Regions from separate parts of the Brevibacillus sp. DP1.3A genome, predicted to be linked through region 2. Evidence: riboswitches for the same ligand, from Rfam matches in the RefSeq annotation. Region 2 holds a riboswitch; the other holds the start of a gene.

Region 1 (7,665 bases), 2.4 Mb from region 2:
TTGGATACTCAAGCGCTAGATGAAAAAAGGGTGTGCCCTGCCGCCGAAGCGTGGACACACCCTTTTTTTGATTAATACGCCCGTCCGAACCAGACGCTATGCTGTGACTCTTTGCCGCAGCAAATGCAGGCATTCTTTTGTACAGGAGGCTCAAACGGGATGTTGCGAGAAGTGAACTTGGTTTCCTCTTTGATCTTCGATTCACAAGCATCATCCCCACACCAGCCGGCTAACACCCATCCGCTCGTTTTGTTTTCGCTCTCGCTTTTTGCAATATGAGCGGATAGCTGCTCCAGTGTATCGATCCCCAAATGTGAGTTCTCATCACGAAAGGCTAGTGCTTTTTGGAACATATTTTGCTGAATCTCTTCCAACAGTTGAACAACTGTCTGCGCGATACCTTCAAGTGAAACCGTCACCTTCTCCCCTGTATCACGACGAGCCAGAATTACTTGACCATTTTCCACGTCACGCGGGCCGAGCTCCAGACGTAGAGGAACCCCGCGCATTTCCCACTCATTGAACTTCCAGCCTGGTGTTTCTTCACGAAGATCAGCACGGACACGCACGCCTGCGGCCTTGATCTCGTCAAAAAGTGGATCAAACGCCTCCATGACTTTCTCGCGCAGCTTCATCGGACCGACTGGGATCATAATAACCTGTGTCGGAGCCATGCGAGGCGGCAACACTAGACCGCGGTCATCGCCATGCACCATGATCATCGAACCAATCAGTCGTGTAGAGGTTCCCCATGATGTGGTGTGAACGTACTTGAACTGATTGTCACGATCCAAAAACTTGATTTCAAAGCCGCGCGCGAATTTATCGCCCAAATAGTGCGAGGTGCCCGCTTGCACTGCTTTGCCATCCTTCATCATCGCTTCAATGGAATACGTGTCAACAGCACCGGCAAAGCGTTCACTCGGTGTTTTTTGTCCCTTCCAAACCGGAATGGCCAGCTCCTGCTCGACGACCTCTCGGTAAATCTCCAGCATTTGCATCGTTTCCTGACGAGCTTCCTCCTCTGTCGCATGTGCCGTGTGGCCTTCCTGCCAGAGAAATTCTGATGTCCGCAAGAACGGCATCGTCCGCTTTTCCCAACGAAAAACGTTTGCCCATTGGTTGATTAATACAGGCAGGTCGCGGTAGCTCTGAATCCATTGGCTGTACATATGTCCAATGATCGTCTCGGAGGTTGGACGTAGCGCGAGCTTTTCCTCTAACGGCTCGCCCCCAGCCTCTGTTACCCAAGGCAGCTCTGGATTGAAGCCCTCGATATGCTCTTTTTCTTTTTGAAAGAAGGACTCGGGGATCAACATCGGGAAATAGGCATTGCGATGCCCTGTCTCCTTGAAGCGTTTATTCATCGCCTCTTGAATTCGCTCCCATAGCTCAAAACCATCCGGCTTGAACACGATGCAGCCGCGTACCGGTGTGTAGTCCATCAAATCCGCCTTTTTGATGGCATCGATGTACCAACGCGAAAAATCCTCCGATTGCGGTGTAATTTCTTTTACAAACGCTTTGTCCTCTTTCATCCGTCTACGCTCCTTTTTGTTCTTACGTAAAATGCAAAAAATCCCCCATCCCAAAAAGGGACGGAGGATCAACTTCCGCGGTACCACCCTGATTGACTACAGCATACGCCATAGTCCTCTCGATAACCCGATAACGGTGGGCATCCGGCTAAGCTCTTCACCAGCGGCTTCAGGATGGGGTGCAGTTATCCTTTACGTATCAGCCTTCCAGACTAGGGCCGACTCTCTGTCACGTAGGAATAGCTGCGGGTCCTTTCATAGCCTTTTGTGACTATCTATTAACTAAACATATTAGCGAGTCACATCGTAGTTGTCAATTGTTGGTATGCGCAGCGATTCTTGAGCCGAGCTTCACATAGATCGGATACGCAACCACTGAAATCATAACACCTTTGAAGAGATTGAATGGGACGATTCCGTACAGAACCAATGACCAGATACTTGTCGCATTGAACATGGTCAAGAGCTGTTCAATCGGCATTTGATAAAGCACAGCGTACGCAGGCAACAGCACATAAGCATTTGCCACAGCCATGACAATCGTCATCAAAATCGTTCCCAGAGCGAGACCAGTCAGGAAGCCTTTTTTGCCTTGGCCCAGACGCTGCATGTAGACAGCCGCAAAAATAAAGCTTGATCCTGCTACGACGTTTGCGAGTTCACCGATCAAAAGACCGTCTGTATTTTTGAAGAGCATATGCAGTGTATTTTTCAGTACCTCGATAATAACGCCGGCTACAGGTCCGTACATGAGTCCCCCGATCAATGCCGGGAGTGTACTGAAGTCGAGCTTCAAAAAGCTTGGCATCAGCGGAACAGGAACCTCGAGATACTGCAGAATAAATGCAACGGCCGCCAGCATGGGAATCGTCACCAGCTTTTGGGTTGCACGTATGCGCGAAGAATGCAGCGCTGTTTCTTTCATGTTTACCATCTCCTCATTTTTCTACTCCTTCTTGAGGAATGGCAACAGTCGTTGTAAGCTCACACGTCTTGTTACACAAACAGAATAAACCCTGTGGCTATAAGTTCCACAGGGCATTTGCAAGCGTATGACAAACCATGCACAAATAAAAGGTACAAGAAACTAAAGGGCTGGCCTCTACGTTCTCATCCCGTTTGCACAGGCAAACAAGCACGTGTGATAAACGTACTGTCGTCATCCTTCTCCCATCCAGACTGTACTGTCGGCTCTGGAATCACACCAGATCCTGCACTCCGTCGCTACTTTCAGCTCGGGAGGCTCGCGGGCTTAACATGCATAAAGCATGATCACCGCCGGTCGGGAATTTCACCCTGCCCCGAAGGAATGTGTAGTTGTATACAGCATATTATACTGCTGTTTTTTGATTTGACAATAGAGGAAACTGCCAGCTCGACACTTTTGTTTATTTTTCCTATTTGTTTAGTAGGGATAAAGGTGATCGGCTTGGTTGTTACCTTGACCAAAAAGAAATAGACCGCCCTTGAGTTGACAGCTCTGCGGTCTATTTCACAACATAGTATTGAGCCGCACCCCTTTGCGGGAAGCGCCTATTGTATCGACCGTTTCGGTTGCAGCCGGGACGGTCTTTTTTTACTTTATGCTTTTAGATCTCGTTACATCCAATATTACCACAACGACTTCGGATTATAAATCATCAAGAAGCGCTATTTGTATCAATACGCCCCTATGAACCCGCTCCCCGATATTTCGTGACTCCCCAGTTCCAGACTAACAGCCCAATCCCGAAGAAAATAACAGCCACTACCGGCGTCATTGCCGCATATGTGTACCAGACTTCCTTGCGCAAAAAGTAAGCCGCCGGATAAACACCCACGAAGGCAAACGGCAGCACGTAGGTGAGCACAAAGCGAATCGCCTTGTTGTACACGTCTACCGGATAGCGCCCATATTGCTGGATGTTGTAAATCATCGGGGCAATCCCTGTCCGCGAGTCGGAAAAGAAGCTAACCGCAGCAATCGCAGTATACACGCCACCGTAAATCAGTGCCCCGCTGATCGAGAGCCCGATAAAGATGAACACGTCGTACCAGTAAAACGACAAATCGAGTTGAATGGCAGCATACCCCATGATGATGATCCCGGTTATGACTCCAAAAATACGGTCTGGTGCAATCGACTCGAGACACACCTGTGCCAGATTGTGAATCGGTCTCGTCAGGATGCGATCCATCTCGCCCCGGATGATATACCTTTCGTTGAAGTCCCAAAAACCGAAGAACATCGAGAACAACGCGTATGGAACCAAAAAGAAACCATAGATAAAGATAATCTCGTCACGCGTCCAATCCCCCATAAGCGGAACATGCGTGAACACGACAATAATAAAGACGAGATTGATCAACTCAGAAACCAGATTGGACACAAAATCCCCGATAAAATCCGTTCGATAGGCAAGTCTCGTCTTGAAGTACTGGCTCAGGTAGTCGGCAAAAATACTGAAAATATGTCTCATGTTCTGCATGCTCTACCCTCCTTGCACAACCAGCTTGTTGCGGGCAAGACGCCACATCACCAAGATGGGAACCAGTATGACAAACATCCAAATGACCTGAAAACCGATCAATTCCCAGGAACGCTCCGTTGTAATCGCACCTGTGAAGATCAGGCTCGGATAGTAGTTGACCGCCTGAAATGGGAGATAACCCATTACCGTTTGCGCCCAGCCCGGGAAAAAGCTGATCGGCAGCACGAGACCAGACAACAGATCCACCACGACCCGCTTGGCTCGCATCATGCCATCGTTTCGGAACAGGAAGAAAGTCAGCAAGCCTGTTACCAGATTGATTTGTGTATTGATCAAAAACGCACACATCAAGCTGATCAAATAAAGCCCCCATCCAGTCGCTGTCGCCGGGAAGCTGAATGGAATGATCAGGCTGATAAGGAAGATCCCTGGACCCGCGAAAAAGAGAAAGCGAAAGATCCCTTCCCCAAACGCCTGCGCCGTTTTCACGGACAAGTAATTATAAGGGCGTATCATTTCGATCGCGACCTTGCCTTCTCGGACGTCCTGGGCTATTTCTGTATCGATGTTGTTAAAATAAAACGCCCGCGACATCCAAGCAATCGCAACGTAGGAAGTCATCTGTTCCACCGTAAGCCCGCCCAGCTGCTGCTGGCCTCCGTAGATTGCTCCCCATAAAAAGTAGTACGCACCGATGTTAATCGCGTAGATAATGATCCCGCTGTAATAGTTCACACGATAGGCAAGCATCGTCAAAAACCTCATGCGGATGAGTTCCATATAAAGCTTACGCATGGCTAGCTACCTCTTGGTCTGAGGAATAAATGTTGCGAACGATATCCTCTGTGCTCGTCTCCTCAATTTTCACATCGCTGACTTCAAACGATGACATGACTGTCGACAAAACAAAGGGCAGCATTTCCTGACTTCGCGCTACTTTTACACTAAGGGTAAAATCATTGATTTGCTTGATCTCACAAGGCATCTCTCCCAATGCCTGACGAAGTGCGGCTGTTGAAGTACGCTTTTTCATTTGGAAGGACACCTCTGTGCCATTGCCCCATTTTTCCTTGAGGTCATTCAGCAAGCCATCGAAGATCAGCTTCCCTTTGTCCATGACAAGCACGCGTTTACAGAGTGCTTCGATGTCTGATACATCGTGAGTCGTCAACAAGATCGTCATATTTTCCGTCTCATTCAGATTGCGGAGAAACTCACGGATTTTTTGCTTAACGAGCACATCGAGTCCAACTGTCGGTTCATCGAGAAACAGCAGACGTGGCTTATGAATCAATGAAGCAGCCACTTCACAGCGCATCCGTTGTCCGAGACTCAACTTGCGTACTGGCTGACTGACGAATGGAGAAATATCCAGCTCCTCAATCAAACGCTCCAACCACTTTTCTCCTTCTGCATCGTCAACCTTATAAACACTTTTCAACAGACGGAAGGACTCTAGCGGAGATAGGTCCCACCAAAGCTGAGAGCGCTGCCCGAAAACAACTCCGATGGATCGAACATACTCTTCACGCTGCTTGAAAGGCACATAGCCGTTAATGACGATTTCGCCGTCGCTCGGGGTCAAGATACCTGTCAGCATCTTGATCGTGGTCGATTTTCCGGCACCATTTTCCCCAATCAGCGCGAACATTTCCCCTTCCTCTACTGTAAAGGAAAGGTCATCCACCGCATTTACCGTCTTGTACTCCCGACTAAACAAATCACGAAAAGCACCACCAAGGCCCGGTCTGGACTGATGGATGCGGAAATCCTTTTGTAAATGATTTACTTGAATCATGGAAAACCGTCCTTTTTTCTTCGCTTAAATACCATTTGTAGTGTATATGAGCCAATCGATTTGTGCAAAAGGCAAACTGCACCAAACTGTTAATGAAGATTAAGGATCATTCCCGTTTTGTCGTCTGACTTTTTGAAGCGGATATAGCGTATGCATTCGGGATCTTTGTTTTCCAGAGAGATGAGATCGTCTGTATAACGTTGCAGCCCTTTATGTACGATTGGCAGCACCGTCTCTTCCCACTTCGGCTGTGCTTCACCTAAAGCTCTCGGCATGAAAAGACCATCCGTTGCCAGCACCAATGCCTTCACGCCAACTCGATTGATGCGTCCATACTCGATAAAATCCCGACAGGCAACATCGCCATTCAATACGCCATAGCCTCCTGGTCCATTCGCCTGATAGCGGTTATGGATCAGGATGTCCATACATCGTTCGTACAGCTCTGTTCGGGTACACAATCCTTCTTTGATTCCTTCTTCCCACTTCGCCAAGGCTGCCTGTTCCAAATGGCTGACTTGCGTATGTGTCAGGGGTCGCACAGTCTCATCATCATAAACGACAAATATCATGCAATCTCCCAACTGCGCGTACTCGATATGGGCATCTCCTACACGGACGACTGCACAGGCCGCTCCCCACAATGCTTCCTTTTTCTCAAGATCGATGCCGCTTTGCTGCATATGCTCCTGAAGTGCTTCGTTTATCGTCTCCAAATAATCGCGCAAAGCTACATCCTCCGGCATTGCTTCCAGCTGCTTTTTTACGAGCTCTGCAGCGATAGCTCCACCTGTCTGTCCTGCTGCGTTCTCATACGGGATCAGCGACGTAATGCCGTCGATGACCGCATACACATGCTTGACCTGCTGAATCACATAGGCGTCCTCATTGCTTTTGCCGCTTCCTTTCATGGAGATGCACTCAAGTTTCATGATGACCCCGCCTTTACCCATGGAGTGATTTGCTTGAAAATTGTATCATTTTTCCTTTTCTTCATCTATAGCTCTCCGTTCATATCCAGTTGTTGAACAGCTGTGGTAAGATAATGAAGGACTTTTTCCAAAAGAGGTAGTTCCAACAGAAAAGAGGGAATATGCATGAAACGTGAACGATCCGCGCAACTGCACGAGGAAGCACTCGACGTCATTCTAGGCGGGGTGAACAGCCCTTCCCGCTCTTTCAAGGCTGTAGGCGGGGGAGCACCCGTAACGATGGAACGTGCCCAGGGCGCGTATTTCTGGGACGTGGACGGCAATCGATATATTGACTATTTAGCAGCATATGGCCCCATCATTACTGGCCATGCACATCCACATGTGACCAAAGCGATTTGCGAAGCAGCTGCCAACGGAACCCTGTACGGTACTCCTACTCCATGGGAAATTACCTTCGCAAACATGATCCGCGAAGCAATCCCTTCGATGGAGCGCATTCGATTCAATAACTCCGGTACAGAAGCAGTCATGACCTGCATTCGTGTAGCACGTGCCTATACCGGTCGTGTCAAAATCATCAAATTCGCAGGCTGCTACCACGGCCACTCTGATTTAGTGCTCGTTGCTGCCGGCTCCGGACCATCTACCTTGGGGATTCCGGACAGTGCAGGTATTCCACAAAGCATTGCCAGCGAAGTCATTACCGTACCTTTTAATAATATCGAAGCATACGCAGAAGCTATAAGCAAATGGGGAAGCGAAACGGCTTGCGTCCTCGTTGAGCCGATTGTCGGCAACTTCGGTATCGTGGCACCTGAGCCTGGCTTCCTGGAAGAGGTTAACCGCATCACTCACGAAGCAGGCGCGCTTGTTGTCTACGATGAAGTGATTACGGCCTTCCGCTTCAGCTATGGTGGAGCACA
Region 2 (7,665 bases):
CAAGGCCATCATCGGAATTAGCGTTAAGCTGACAATGCATCCCAGCAAAATCGGAGACCACCACAGATTGTAGCCCATTTTACTTGCATGATGAGCCAGTCCAAGTAAATTAACCCCCACCATCGTATTCATAATCAATCCGATTACCAGGATCGGATTCAGGCTGTGAATTCTCCCTCTATCCATCTCCCTAGTCCTCCCCAACTGGCCGGACATGCTTTTGCTTTGCCCGGGACATGCGGTTGCGATTGACGATAAACCTTAATGGTGCACGTACGAGACTATTCATCAAATCGGTCCATTGACGCGGAACCCCCGGAGCCATGTACGGCGTCCCGAGTGATGTCAAATTGAGCAAGTGTGCGAATAAAAACGCCAGTGCCAGTAGCTGGCCGTACATGCCCAATACACCTGCCATCAAGATGAAACCATAGCGAACGAGCCGAATCGCATTACTCATCAAAAAATTGGGTGGCACAAAAGAAAGCAGTGCCGATACGGAAACAAGGACGATCAAGATATTACTGGCTAACCCCGCTTGTACAGAGGCTGTCCCGATCACGATACCGCCAACGATACCGATTGTCTGTCCGATTTTAGTCGGCATGCGTATCCCCGCTTCCCGCAGGATCTCGATGACGAGCTCAATAATGAGCACCTCGATCACGGGCGGAAAAGGCACCCGACTGCGTGATTCAGACAAAATCGTCAGTAAAGCGGGGGGAAGCATTTCCGGATGATACGTCAAGACAGAGACGTAACTGGATGTGAGCATAATGGTGATAAATAAACCGAAAAAGCGAATCATCCGCAGCAAGCTTGCCGTTGACCATCGATTGTAAAAGTCTTCGGGGCTGCTAAACATCTCCAGAAAGGAAGTCGGGCAGATTGCGGCATCCGGGCTGCCATTCAGCATGATCACGATTCTACCGTCCAACAAAGCTGCTGTTGCATTGTCAGGCCGCCCCGTCAAGCCAAACTGCGGAAACGGAGAGTACGGCTTGTCCTCCAGCATTTGCTTCAATATAGGCATCCCGACAAATCCGTGGTAAATAACATTGTCGATCCTTTTTTTCACACGCTCCACATTTTCCGCGTTCGCGATATTGTCCAAATAAATCACAGCTACCTTGTTCTGCGCCTGGGTGCCAATCGTGTAGCTCGATACTTTCAGATGAGGCGTAGCGAGTCTTCTCCGAATCAAAGACAAATTGATCTCCAGCATTTCAACAAAGGAGTCTTGCGGTCCAAGGACGGTCGCCTCCGTCTCGGATTTCGTAATGGAACGATGCGCGACCTGAAATGTATTCACATGCAGAATGAGATCCCTTTCCAAGAAAAACAAGATGGTATGACCACGTAGCAAGTTACTCATCAACGTCTCCATATCGTCGAGAAGACATTCCTGTGAAAAAGGGAGCGCCTGCATCGGATCTTTACCATCAGAACGCTGTAACGGAAGAAAGACATTCTCATAAATCTGGGACACATCCACCAGCGTATCGAGAAAAAAAACGTGTACCTCTTCGTCATTCATCTTCAATGACAAGCTGCTGAGGTCATCCACGTTTTGCATACATTGTTTTACCATATCCGGTGTAATTTGTTCGATGCGCCGCTTTGCTTGTACGGCCTCTACTTGCGCTCTCCACCAATCAGTCGGTCTCACGCTAGATCCCCCCTTTATTCAGGAAAATCTTTCTTACTTTGACCTGTCCGTGGTGATTTTATCCAAAAAAATAGAAAACGGGAGCCGAAGCCCCCGTTGAAATATCTCGTTCTCCATATGAACTGATTAGGCGAACTGCTTAGATAAATTAGCCATTTCGATCGCTGCCGTTGCTGCTTCCCAGCCTTTGTTGCCTGCTTTTGTTCCCGCTCGCTCGATGGCTTGCTCGATATTGTCTGTCGTCAAAACACCAAAAATAACAGGTATCCCAGTCGAAAGAGATAGGGACGCAACTCCTTTTGCGGTCTCATTGCAGACGTAATCGAAGTGTGGAGTGGAGCCACGAATGACAGCTCCCAGTGTAACAACCGCATCATAGCGACCGGATTCCGCCATTTTTTTAGCAATCAACGGAATTTCAAATGCCCCTGGTACCCAAGCCACGTCTACCTGCTCATCTTCTACGCCATGACGCTTCAGGGCATCGAGCGCCCCTCCGACCAGCTTGCTTACGATCAATTCGTTAAAACGTCCTGCCACAATCCCTACACGCAAACCTGTTCCAACCAAATGTCCTTCAAAAGTTTTCATGCTCATTCCCTCTCCTTATCCGTGCAGATGAAGCAGGTGACCCAGCTTCTCTTGTTTTGTTGATAGGTACTGTTTGTTGTGCAGATGCTCCTGCATTTGAAGCGGCACCCGTTCTTCTACTGTTAATCCGTAACCGGTAAGCCCGCGGATTTTTCGTGGATTATTAGTCAAAAGCCGCATGCGTTGCACTCCTAAATCTCGCAAAATTTGCGCACCGATACCGTAATCTCGCAGATCAGCGGCGAATCCTAGCTTTTCATTGGCCTCAACCGTATCCAAGCCTTCCTCCTGCAACTTGTAGGCACGTAGCTTATTAATCAAGCCAATGCCTCTGCCCTCCTGGCGCATGTACAATAAAATGCCACGTCCGTTCGCTTCGATCTGTTCCAATGCAGCGTGTAGCTGTGGACCGCAGTCGCAGCGATGAGAGCCGAAAATATCTCCTGTCAAGCACTCCGAGTGCACGCGGATGAGAATGGGCTCATCCGGTCCGATCTCTCCCTTGATGAGAGCCACATGCTCTTTACCATCCAGCTCGTTCGTATAGGCCGCCATCCGAAAATCACCGTAGGCGGTCGGAAGCTGCACTTCGATTTCCCTTTTCACCATGGATTCCGTCCGCATCCGATACGCTATCAAGTCTGCGATCGTAATCAGCTTGAGATCAAAGCGGCGTGCGATCTCTTGCAATTGCGGCAGACGTGCCATGGAGCCATCCTCGTTCATAATTTCGCAAATGACTCCCGCCGGTATGCCCCCCGCCAAGCGAGCCAAATCAACTGCCGCCTCCGTATGTCCCGCTCTGCGCAATACACCGCCAGACTTCGCGATTAACGGAAAAATATGTCCCGGTCTACGGAAATCTTCTGCGGTCTTTTGATCATCCAGCATCGCCAAGACAGTCTGAGAGCGCTCATGAGCGGATATCCCTGTGTGTGTACTCCCTTCATCGATGGACACGGTAAAAGCCGTTCCTTGCTTGTCTGTATTGGACTTCACCATCGGATGGAGCTCCAAACGAGTTGCGTGCTCTTCTGTCACCGGTACGCAAACGAGTCCCCTTCCATGTGTAACCATGAAGTTGATCATTTCAGGCGTAGCCGCTTCGGCCATGCAGACAAAATCTCCTTCGTTTTCCCGATCCTCATCATCTACCACGATGACCGCCTTGCCCTGACGCAAATCTTCTAATGCTTCTTCTATGCGATGAAACATACTTTCTCCCTCCTTCTCACGCGAAGCCATTTTCCTGCAAAAAGGCTAGACTGAGCCCGCCAGATTTCTCTGTACCGCCATGGTTTTGATAACCTAACAAACGCTCTACATATTTGCCGATGACATCTGTTTCAAGATTCACCAAGTCCCCAGGTCGTCTGTCTGAAAGACTCGTATTCGCCAGCGTATGCGGAATGATTGAAACGGTAAAACCGTTATCGTTTACGTCCACCACGGTGAGACTGATGCCGTCTATGCAAATCGATCCACGGGCAATAACATACTTCAACAGCTGCGGTTTGGCCTCAATCCGAAACACGACAGCATTCGCATTCACCTCTCGTGAAGCAACCATTCCAGTCCCATCTACATGCCCGGAGACGATATGCCCGCCAAAACGGTCCCCCAGCCGCATCGCTCTCTCCAAATTCACTCGCTGTCCGCTGCGTAATTGCCGCAAGCTCGTCTTGTTCATCGTCTCTGGCATCACATCGACGCTAAACTGACGATTCGTATAAGAAGTAACCGTAAGGCAAATGCCATTGACCGAGATACTGTCCCCGAGCTTCACCCCTTCGAGTACCTGCTGTGCGCGGATGACCAGTCGACTCGCCTGCTCGTTCCCTTGAATCGATTCCAACACGCCCACTTCTTCGACCAGTCCCGTGAACATGCTCTCTCCTCCTCACTTGCTACGTCTGATCCTCCCATTGTGGGTACCCGATGATTTGTACATCACCTTTCCCGATCGGTGCGATCGTCACATTTGTCAGCTGTACCGCTTCTCCCATCGTCGCAAAGCCTTGACCACCGAACGGCGAGGGCGCGCCGCTTCCCCCGATCAGCTTTAGCGCGATATGGCTCACGACCTTTTGAATTGCTCTCGCCTGCAAAAAGGAGCCATTGACTTCCTGCCCGCCTTCCACAAGCAACGAGGTAATCCCCAGCTCTCCCAGCGTATCCAGCACCTTTTCCACGCGAATTGGCGCTTCCGTCGTGATGACCTTTACTCCTCTTACCGCAAGCAGCTTCTGCTTTTCCCTTGGTGCTGCATCTGTCGTAAAGATCCATGTCTTCGTATCTGCATTCTGGACGACACGGGCATCCAGCGGCGTCCGTAAATGACTGTCCAAAATCACGCGAACTGGCTGACTTCCAAAACACTGCTCTTCCTGGCGCGCCGTCAACAGTGGGTCATCAGCGAGAATCGTCCCAACCCCAACCAGGATCGCATCGTGCTGCCTGCGCAGTTCATGCACCTCTGCACGAGCCTCTGCTCCAGTAATCCACCGACTGTGTCCCGAGAACGAAGCGATTTTCCCGTCCAATGTGCTGGCCGTCTTTACCGTTACAAATGGACGTCTGGTCTGGATGTAATGGAAAAAGACTTCATTGAGCGCCTTCGCTTCCTCTTCTCTCACGCCCACCGCCACTTCCATCCCTGCTGCCCGCAGCATCTCCATTCCTCTTCCCGCCACTAGTGGATTCGGGTCGAGCGTCGCTACAACGACACGACTTACATCAGCTGCGATCAGCGCCTCTGCACACGGCGGTGTTTTCCCGTAGTGACTGCAAGGCTCCAGCGTCACGTACACGGTCGCGCCTTGCGCTTTTTCCCCAGCCATCCGCAGTGCGTGCACCTCAGCATGGGGCTCTCCTGCCCGCAGATGCGCTCCCATTCCCACGATGATTCCATCCTTCACAATCACAGCTCCGACCATGGGATTCGGGCTGGTTTGGCCTCTTGCCGATCGTGCCAGTTCCAGCGCCAGATCCATGTACTTGCTGTCCTGTTCCATACCGCACTCCTTTCTGTTCCATCATTCCAGCCAAGCACAACGCAAAAAGCCCTTGAAACCTCAGAACGTTTCAGGGCATAGGGAAAGAAGCCTTACCTCATCCGTTTTTCGAAAAAACAAATGAAGAAAGCACAAAATCTTCTTCCATCCGGACTGTACCGTCGGCTCTGGGTTTTCACCAGATCAGTCGCTGTAAGCGTGGTCAGCGAGTCGCGGGCTCAGACGTACGTACGTCATTACCGCCGGTCAGGAATTTCACCTTGCCCTGAAGATTGTCGCTATGAAGTTTTAACGAAAAACAAAAACGCCCATGAATATTATGCTCAGGGCGTTCAGAAAGAAGCCTTGTTTCTACCGTTTTTTGAAAAAACAGCGAAACAGGCCGTTCCAAATACCTTCTCCCATCCGGACTGTACCGTCGGCCTTGGATTTGCACCAAGTCAGTCGCTATCAACTGCTTACGATAGCGAGTCGCGGGCTCAGACGTGCGTTCGTCATTACCGCCGGTCGGGAATTGCACCCTACCCTGAAGGCTGGTATTCAGTTAGGCAAAGTATAGCACATTTTTCACTATTGTCTGTAATCATTTATTGGAGAAGTGCACTTACTCTTGCTCGCACTCTTCGAGGACCGTCAGGAGTTCTTTCAAATCATTTATGTACGCCTTTGGCACAACACCATTTTGCTCCATGTCCTGCTCATTCCCTTGATAGGCAATAAAAGCGACTTGTCCGTCGCAGGCCGCCTTACCATCGATCCACGAATCCCCGATCATCGCCCAAGCCGAAACAGGCCAATCTGGCTTGCGGCTGCGAATATAGTGAATGCCCGATGGAGATGGCTTCAAGGTCGTCATCTGCTCGCGGGCGACGATTTCGTCAAAGTAGGAGGCGATTCCCGTCTCGTTCAAAGCCTCCTCTGCAGCGGCATACGCGTTGTTGGTTAGGATATACAGCTGATAGCGGTTCTTTAACTCCTCTAGCACTTCTACCGCGTGCTGCTCCAATACAGCTCCATGCATCCCTTCCTTCTCGATCGCGGTTACCGCATCCCACATCGCTTGCTCCAGCTCTATCGTCATCTGCTCCGCTTTTCTCCCGATCTCAATGAGCTGCGATGCGGTATGCTTTTCCCACTCAAGTGTTGGAGAAACGATCCCATTGTCTGCCCATAGCTGAAAAATAGCCCGCTTCATCTCGGTAAAATTGATCCTGGATTGCAGCAAGGTGTTGTCCATATCGAAAATAATGCCTTTTTGAAAGGTTCTGCTCATTTTGTGCCTCCTTTTTTAACTACACGCCATGCTGGTTCAAGAGTTCACCCATGTGGGGGATACTTCCATTTTATCAAAAAGAGGACCATCCCTCAGTCATTTAATAACTTTTGGGACAGCCCTTTTTGGGTTAGGTATTGTGTTCCTATTGCTTCTTCTTGGCGCTGTCTACTTCATACGGTACATCCTTTGGAACTCCACCAGCTGGCCAGTCTTTTGCCTTTTTGGCAAAGTCTGGACGAGGCTTGGACAAAATATAGGCTGCTAGGTCCGCTGCTTCTTGATCTGTTAACGAGCCTTGCTTGATACCGCCCATTTCCCCTAGAGGCATATTGCGTTGAATGTAGCCAGCAGCTTTGGAAATTCGGGCCATACCTGCACCAATATTGAAGGAGTTATCCCCCCATAGCGCTGGTCCAGTGTTTGGTCCTGTTCCTGAACCATCAGCTGCATGGCATTGCAAACACGATTTTTGAAAGAGGGCTTCTCCATTTGCCACATTCGGTTGAGGTACGCTCTTCATATCGTTTTTCTCTATCCACGGGCGCTCTTTAATTCCTACTGGTACATCTGTTGAGATATATGTCAGATAGGCAACCATCGCTCTCATTTCATCGCTGTTGTAAGGCAATGGCTTTCCGTTCATGCTTCGTTGAAAACAACCATTGATGCGATCCTCAATGGTAATCACTTTGCCTGACCTTGGAATGTACTGGGGATAGACTGCGGTGACACCCGTTAAAGGGGAGGTCGCATCCATTCCGGCATTACCGTGACAGCTGGAGCAGGAGAGCTTATTCCCTGTGTATTCAGGGATCACTGTGCTCGTTTCATTCATTAACTTATGTCCATACTTAATCGATTCTCCCAATGGCCCTTCTGGCACCTTGTCCATACTAGGCGGGGTGTAGGAATCTAGATTGATCGCTCCAGCTGCCCCACTCGCTGTTTTATCTTTGGCCTCACTCGCTGTTGAGGTGGGTTGAGCTGTCGGCTGTGTAGCACAGCCTGCAAAGACCAGCATCGCCACTACCACCATAGACAGCTTCTTCCAGCCTGTCTTCTCTTTTTTTATCATAGGTCTCACTCCTCCATGTTGATCGTGCATTCACTACAGG

What was found. A riboswitch is a leader RNA that binds a small molecule or an ion and turns the genes downstream of it on or off. The one in region 2 is predicted to bind FMN.
Region 1: it holds a riboswitch for FMN, as region 2 does, so the genes downstream of both, HP399_RS25765 (ECF transporter S component) here and ribD (bifunctional diaminohydroxyphosphoribosylaminopyrimidine deaminase/5-amino-6-(5-phosphoribosylamino)uracil reductase RibD) in region 2, are expected to answer to the same signal.

The regions. Positions count from the first base shown of each region.
Region 1 covers NZ_CP085876.1:5,597,715-5,605,379, forward strand. Annotated here, with positions in the region: gene HP399_RS25755 (HAD family hydrolase) at 1-19, shown strand, start outside; gene proS (proline--tRNA ligase) at 72-1,538, opposite strand; gene HP399_RS25765 (ECF transporter S component) at 1,852-2,463, opposite strand; FMN riboswitch at 2,697-2,851, opposite strand; gene HP399_RS25770 (ABC transporter permease) at 3,209-4,006, opposite strand; gene HP399_RS25775 (ABC transporter permease) at 4,010-4,804, opposite strand; gene HP399_RS25780 (ABC transporter ATP-binding protein) at 4,797-5,807, opposite strand; gene HP399_RS25785 (protein phosphatase 2C domain-containing protein) at 5,897-6,739, opposite strand; gene HP399_RS25790 (glutamate-1-semialdehyde 2,1-aminomutase) at 6,905-7,665, shown strand, end outside.
Region 2 covers NZ_CP085876.1:1,416,149-1,423,813, reverse strand. Annotated here, with positions in the region: gene HP399_RS06590 (GerAB/ArcD/ProY family transporter) at 1-186, opposite strand, end outside; gene HP399_RS06585 (spore germination protein) at 191-1,669, opposite strand; gene ribE (6,7-dimethyl-8-ribityllumazine synthase) at 1,796-2,260, opposite strand; gene HP399_RS06575 (bifunctional 3,4-dihydroxy-2-butanone-4-phosphate synthase/GTP cyclohydrolase II) at 2,276-3,475, opposite strand; gene HP399_RS06570 (riboflavin synthase) at 3,492-4,148, opposite strand; gene ribD (bifunctional diaminohydroxyphosphoribosylaminopyrimidine deaminase/5-amino-6-(5-phosphoribosylamino)uracil reductase RibD) at 4,168-5,274, opposite strand; FMN riboswitch at 5,407-5,551, opposite strand; FMN riboswitch at 5,664-5,812, opposite strand; gene HP399_RS06560 (HAD family hydrolase) at 5,879-6,547, opposite strand; gene HP399_RS06555 (c-type cytochrome) at 6,693-7,625, opposite strand.